3 regions of the Psychrobacillus sp. FSL W7-1493 genome follow, and region 2 is predicted to be linked to each of the others. Evidence: riboswitches for the same ligand, from Rfam matches in the RefSeq annotation. Region 2 holds a riboswitch; each other region holds the start of a gene.

Region 1 (2,276 bases), 1.4 Mb from region 2:
TTTTAACTGGTATGTTTTCCTTGCTTAATCGGTCGAACATTTGTGCAGCGACACCAGGATTAGATACCATCCCTGAACCTACAATAGATACCTTAGCTAAACCCACCTCAAAATCTGCAAAGGTAAAACCTAGATTCTGTTTAGTTTTCTCTAAAACGTGAATTGCTTCCGAAAGAGATTCTTTTTTTATAGAAAAGGAAACGGTAGGCTTCATTCCTTCGACAATCGACTGGACAATAATATCTACATCAATATGGTTATTGGCAAGGGTAGTAAATATGGAAGCGAGTGAACCATTAAAAGGCACTGTATACTCAATCGTTAAACGTACTATATCTGATTCAAAAGCTACCCCTCGTACTACTAAATTATTCTCCACATCTACTTCCTCCTTTAAAATGGTTCCTTCCGTTTCTTCATAGCTTGAACGTACTCGTAATGGAATCTTATAGTTCTTTGCAAATTCCACTGCTCTAGGGTGCAGTACTCCAGCTCCTAAATGAGCTAACTCCAGCATCTCATCATATTCTAGCTGTTCTAGTTTTCTTGCATGAGATACGTAGCGTGGATCTGACGTATAAACGCCATCTACATCCGTATAAATATCACAAATGTCTGCTCCGATAGCTGCAGCTATGGCGACGGCTGTAGTGTCTGACCCTCCTCTTCCTAAAGTAGTAATCTCCCCTAATTCCGACATACCTTGAAAGCCGGCCACAATTACTACGCGATTAGCCATTAAATGCTCATTTATCTTCTGGCCATCCAATTGTTTTATTTTTGAATTTCTATGTACTTCATCTGTAACTATTCCAGCTTGCCAACCCGTCAAAGATAACGTCTCCACTCCAAGTGAATTTAACTGAATAGCAAGTAAGGACATAGTTACTTGTTCTCCTGTAGCAAGCAACATATCCATTTCTCTTTTTGTTGGATTGTTAGTGATTTTACTAGCCATTTCCGCTAAGTCATCTGTTGTTTTTCCCATGGCAGATACAACTACGACGATATCATGTCCTTTCTCCTTTTCTAGTTGTACCCTTTTTGCTACGTTACCAATTAACTCCATGGAGCCTACAGAGGTTCCGCCAAATTTCATCACAATTTTACTCATTTACCTATCTCCCCTTTATCTCCTTGAGCGGACAACAAGAAAAGCGCAAGCGCCTATCCCTGCCCCGACAGGCAAGGCGCTGGAACTAGACATCAACTTATCCACAGGTTCATAATCTTATAATTTCCTAAACAATAAAAAAAGCTTCCCACATATTTGCGGAAAGCTAACTCTTCTCATACACGGTCAAAAATGATTGCCCATGTGAGATAGCCCTCCAGAATATATATTCTGACAGTCCTGCATCTCTTAAATACAGAACCAACATAGGAAAGGAAAAGCTTTTCTATGTTTCGGCGAACAACCCTTTCCTAATCGGTCGTAGGATCTTTCATCCTCTCGATTAGTACTCTTGCAATTCGCACCTCTATCTTCACTGTTTGAATAGTGAATATTAAATTGTTTTAAAGATAACATAAGATTATTCAGAAGACAATAAATTTTTCTGAAAATGAGCCATTAGATTATCAGCTAATTTACTTGGGAGTCCAGATTCTATTAGTTCTTCTCTTGATGCAGCTTGCATTCGTTTGAGGGAGCCAAAATGCTTAAGAAGCATTTTCTTACGTTTTGGACCTATTCCTTCAATTCCATCTAACGAGGAGGCAATTGTATGCTTCCCTCTCTGTTGTCGATGGAAAGTAATTGCAAATCGATGGACCTCATCTTGAATTCTTTGAAGAAGATAGAATGCTTCACTCGTTCTTTTCATCGGGATAATCGCTAATGGGTCACCATATAACAAGGAGGATGTTTGATGCTTGGCATCTTTCGCTAGTCCTGCAATTGGAATATCTAAGCCAAGTTCATCCTCGATAATTTCTCTTGCTGCTTCTATTTGTCCTTTACCCCCATCAATAATGATTAAATCAGGTAGAGGCAATCTCTCTTTTAGTACACGAGTGTAACGTCTACGAACGACCTCACGCATAGCGCCATAGTCATCATGCTTTGCTGCAGTTTTCGTTTTATACTTCCGATAGTCTTTTTTATATGCTCTGCCATCAACGAATACAACCATGGCAGAAACCGCATCGGTACCGTGAATATGAGAATTATCAAAGGCCTCAATTCTGCTTGGCATGGCAATTCCCATAAGACTACCTAGTTCTTCTACTGCCCCTACAGTTCGTTCCTCTTGTCGTTCAATCAAATGGAACTT
Region 2 (2,276 bases):
GTGATGCCTCAAATTGTCCCTTATCAATTGAAATGACTCCCCCCCGAACAATTTCAGCCATATACGCTCCCGTATTAATAGATACAATAAAAATTGCTGCTAGTAAACGATCCATATCTAACCCAAAGGCCAGTGATGATCCATAAAAGATGACCATAGCTTGGACGATCATTGGTGTCCCTCGGAAGAATTCTATATAGATGGACAGAATAAGATTAACCAGCTTTAAAAAATATCTACTTACCCTCTTTTCAGGTAGTGGGATGGTCCTAATAACGCCTGCTAATAATCCAATGATTGCTCCTACAATAGTTCCTATAATAGAAATCAACAGGGTTACTCCTGCTCCACGCAAAAACATCGGCCAGTTATTGGTGATAATGGAGATAATCCATTCTAAACTCATTGTCTTCCTCCTTACACTTTCTGTTGCCTCGAACATCCACTAACCAATTGCGTAAGTACTTTAAAAAATGAAACGGCTGCTTTTATTAGCAGCCGTTAGTATACTTATTCTGCAGCTGGTTGATTGGAAATAGCATTATCCATAATTTCTTGACGCTCTTCTTCTGAAATTCCTGCTAATATTTCATTTATTTTATCTGTTAAATCGCTACCTTTTTTCAATCCTACTGCAACAGCTGTTTCTTCTTCATCTGCAACAAATCCTTCTTCGAATTCAACCATGCTGAAGTTGTCATTTGCAGAGGAAGCACTAATTCCTTCTGGACGTTCAGATACATAACCGTCGATCATACCAGATTCCAGTGCTACACGCATTGCTGGAAAGTTATCTGATGCAGGCTGTTTTTTTACACCTTTAATTTGGTCTATCACTCCGTAGTGAGAAGTATTTAATTGGCCTGTGACTTTTGCTCCATTAAAGTCTTGAATGGAAGTGGCACCCTCAAATTTTCCGCCCTTTTTTACAACCATAACAAAGTTGGAAGTATAATAGTTTTCAGAGAAATCGATTGTTTTTTTACGCTCTGCTGTTGGTGACATTCCAGCAATAATTGCATCAATCTTACCCGAAGTTAAAGCTGGAACTAGACCGTCCCATTCGGTTTTAACGATTACCAGTTCTTTACCTAAGCCTTCTGCAATTTTTTTAGCAATTTCTACATCGTATCCACCAGCATACTCTGCGTTACCGTCCAATTTTACTCCACCGTTTTTGTCGTCCATTTGAGTCCAGTTGAAGGGGGCATATCCTGCCTCAAGTCCTACAGTAAATGTATCTTGAGCAGATGCTGATCCACTGCTTTCTTCCTCTTTAGTTCCACAAGCAGCAAGCAATAAAAAAATGGATAGTAAAAATGTTAATGTAAATAGTCTCTTTTTCATCTCTAGTAATCTCCTTTTTTAAAGTTATTATATGTATGCAACCATACAAAAAGGACAACTGTACAAAAAAAGACTTGAGGTAGACTCAGGTCATAATGTATGGTTGCCCTAAATCCTCTACTTTTCCCCATGAGATAGCACACCATTATAAACCGGGACGTTTATAACGGACAGTCCTGCAATTCTTCACTGCAGACCCAGCATGTAATAATGAGTTTATTACAAGCTTCGGCGACATTTCCTTCTCCTTAGTATCTAAGCATCTCAAGCTCCTCTAAGGACTGTTAAATATCGCGCCTCTACCTCACTTATAAAAGCGAGGTTATATTCAATTAGTTGTTCATAGTCTACAATAGAGATTTTCATCTGTCAACAAACATTCTATTGATTAATCAAAATATTACTATTTTTATAACTTCATTATTCTAAATAGAAACGAACAGTCTTATTTAAAAAATGAACCAATAATACGGGGAATAAATAAGAAAAAATCTGCTAAAGTAAATGTATTTTCCACTTTATCAAAGACATCCATTTTTGACTTTTCGTTCGGTTTGTATGTCGTTACTGTATCGCCTTGAATTGGCTCAATCCCATCATTGAAACTTATACGTATAGAATGGCAGTTCACATAATCAGACGAATCCATCACCTGAAAATGTATATGAGGCTCAGAGGAGTTTCCAGAATTTCCACAAAGGCCAATTGTTTGTCCCTGCTTCACCGCGTCTCCTTCTTTTACTACTATAGAATATTGTTTAAAATGCGCAAGCAAGCTATATTCTCTATTTTTATGCTCCAAAATGACATAGTTTCCGGCTGGTTCTTTTTCATTCATTTCTCCGGGAATATTATCTACAATATTATTCATAACCTTTACTACCTTACCGTCTGCTGGCGCAACTACCTCTTTATCAAAAGCATAGTAA
Region 3 (2,276 bases), 1.1 Mb from region 2:
TCGTTGCAAGAAATGCACCTGTTTCTAAAGCTGTAATGAGGTAAGACAATGCCCAAGCGAATACAAGAATCATAATGGCAGGGAGCATAGATTGAACACCTGTACGTAACGCCTTCCACACGTAGCGCATATTAGCATCTGGGTTCACCTTGAATTGGCGCGCGTACAACAGGAAGGATAAAATACTTGCTACCAATCCACCTATAAATAAGGATAAAGGAACATCTGTGTTTTCAAAGATTACAAAAATATCTAAAATTCCTCCAGACAACTGATAACCTGTCCAGAACATCAATCCCAACGTTACCACTACTAAAGAGATTATTGGAAGCAATAAATCGAAAACTTTTCCATACTGATTGTCTGGAAAATCTCCTTCCATATCTCCCGGGTTTGTTTTATTTGGATCAAATAATACTCCTGTTTCCTTCGCACGTTTTTCATGCTTTTTCATTTCAAACAGATCAAAATCTGTCCATGCGGCAAAGAACACCATCGCTATAGTAGCTATAACATAGAAATTCATTGGTGCCATTGTAATAAAAGCTTCTAACGGAGTATATTCTGTCACAGCATGTGTTGTAAAGATAACACCTAGCTGGCTAATTAAGAATGCTCCCCAGCTAGAAACTGGTGAGATCACACATATAGGTGCCGATGTAGAATCTATGAAATAAGCTAGCTTTGCACGAGAAACCTTATGCGAGTCCGTAATTGGCCTTGCGATTTGCCCTACTGCTAATGCATTGAAATAATCATCCACAAAAATAATAATTCCTAAAAAGGCTGTTAATAGTCTAGATCCTCTTTTCGTTTTAATCCGCTTAATCGCCCAATTAGCGAAAGCCGTGCTTCCTCCCGACAGGCTGACAAAAGCTGTTACTACACCTAACAAGAGAATGAACAATAAAATATAAATATTATATACATTTAATCCCCCGTCCCAGAAGGAGCTTTTAAAGGAATTCCATAACATTAACAAAGATCCAACAGGGCTAAATCCCTCTACTAGTAAGGCTGCAGAGAGAATACCTGCTCCTAAGGATAACAAAACCCTTTTAGTCACTAAAACCATGATGATTGCCAATAACGGTGGCACTAACGAAAAAATTGTATTCTCCAAAACTGTTCCTCCTTAAAAATAGAAAAGCCAACCTATAGTATTTTATAGGTTGGCTTATACATGAAATTTTAGTTATAACACTTTGTTTCACTTTTGTAGCTCCCCATCTATATGTCCCCATATAAATGACAGTGTTATTCTTGTTCAAAATAACCCCAACTAAGCAGCCATTGACTAGACATACTTAGTTTCGGCACAACTTCCTTTCTATTACGATCGTTGGAGTCACCCTTCCGTAACATACTATTAAGTAATGCGGCCTCTACCTATTTATTATTCATTTTTATCTATTCTAACAGTAATTTAAGAAAAATGAAGTTTTTTTAATCTTCCGGTAACGGTATAGGTACCTCCACCGATGGAGCAGCCGACCCATCCCCACCTGTATAAATGTGTGGAACCTGCCCTTGTACTAGACCCATGGCTACCGGTATATTCTGTTCCACTACACTCATTTTACTAGCAAGCGGGACGATGATTTGTACATTCACCTTAATATGGATACTAATTTCAACATACGCATTATTAATACCGAACTCGGTAATAGTGGGCACCACATTTGACTGAACGTTTCCGATCACATGGAATCGAATAGGTATTTTCGGACCAAGGTTTCCTATTAAAGGAATATTCGTAGCCTGCCCCATCGGAACAAAGAATACAACCCCGCCTTGATCCTCCATTGTTTGCTTATCATACTCAATATCATCCAAGTATGGAAGACTAGAAAGATTCCCCTGCTCCGCTTGCTCTAGATGAGATTGAACCAAACTATTTGTATCAGATAGCACTCGGTTAATAATTTCTGTATTGAATTTGGTTGTGACCATATTTTTGCTATCTGAAGGAACCTCTTCAATAATATCGTTTACATCTAGAACATTTGCCGTACGCGAGTTAATCGCCTTACTTATTACCATAGAGGCAATCTTGTTAGTTTGCACCTCAGCATATTGTAAATAAGTGGGAGTAAGTTGCGCATTTATATAATAAAATACCCAAGCCACTGACAATAAAAAGCATGTTAAAAAGATGGCTAATTTGCGTTGAGTGCTAAAAAATATGAAACGCTTCTTCTTTTTGCGATAAAACAACGAAAAAACCTCCTCATTACTTTTATGTAACGAGGAGGTCTATTATGCCCTACACTTAT

The links. Region 2 has a riboswitch for lysine ahead of MKX96_RS00490 (transporter substrate-binding domain-containing protein). Riboswitches for the same ligand answer to the same signal wherever they lie in the genome.
Region 1: another riboswitch for lysine. It lies ahead of MKX96_RS07695 (aspartate kinase); the one in region 2 lies ahead of MKX96_RS00490 (transporter substrate-binding domain-containing protein).
Region 3: another riboswitch for lysine. It lies ahead of MKX96_RS06245 (Na+/H+ antiporter NhaC family protein); the one in region 2 lies ahead of MKX96_RS00490 (transporter substrate-binding domain-containing protein).

Annotation. Positions count from the first base shown of each region.
Region 1 covers NZ_JBBOSB010000001.1:1,513,551-1,515,826, reverse strand. The annotation lists gene MKX96_RS07695 (aspartate kinase) at 1-1,114, opposite strand, end outside; lysine riboswitch at 1,317-1,492, opposite strand; gene uvrC (excinuclease ABC subunit UvrC) at 1,536-2,276, opposite strand, start outside.
Region 2 covers NZ_JBBOSB010000001.1:99,268-101,543, reverse strand. The annotation lists gene MKX96_RS00495 (amino acid ABC transporter permease) at 1-406, opposite strand, end outside; gene MKX96_RS00490 (transporter substrate-binding domain-containing protein) at 511-1,347, opposite strand; lysine riboswitch at 1,475-1,657, opposite strand; gene MKX96_RS00485 (M23 family metallopeptidase) at 1,793-2,276, opposite strand, start outside.
Region 3 covers NZ_JBBOSB010000001.1:1,242,774-1,245,049, reverse strand. The annotation lists gene MKX96_RS06245 (Na+/H+ antiporter NhaC family protein) at 1-1,123, opposite strand, end outside; lysine riboswitch at 1,212-1,396, opposite strand; gene yunB (sporulation protein YunB) at 1,447-2,217, opposite strand; gene MKX96_RS06235 (bifunctional metallophosphatase/5'-nucleotidase) at 2,260-2,276, opposite strand, start outside.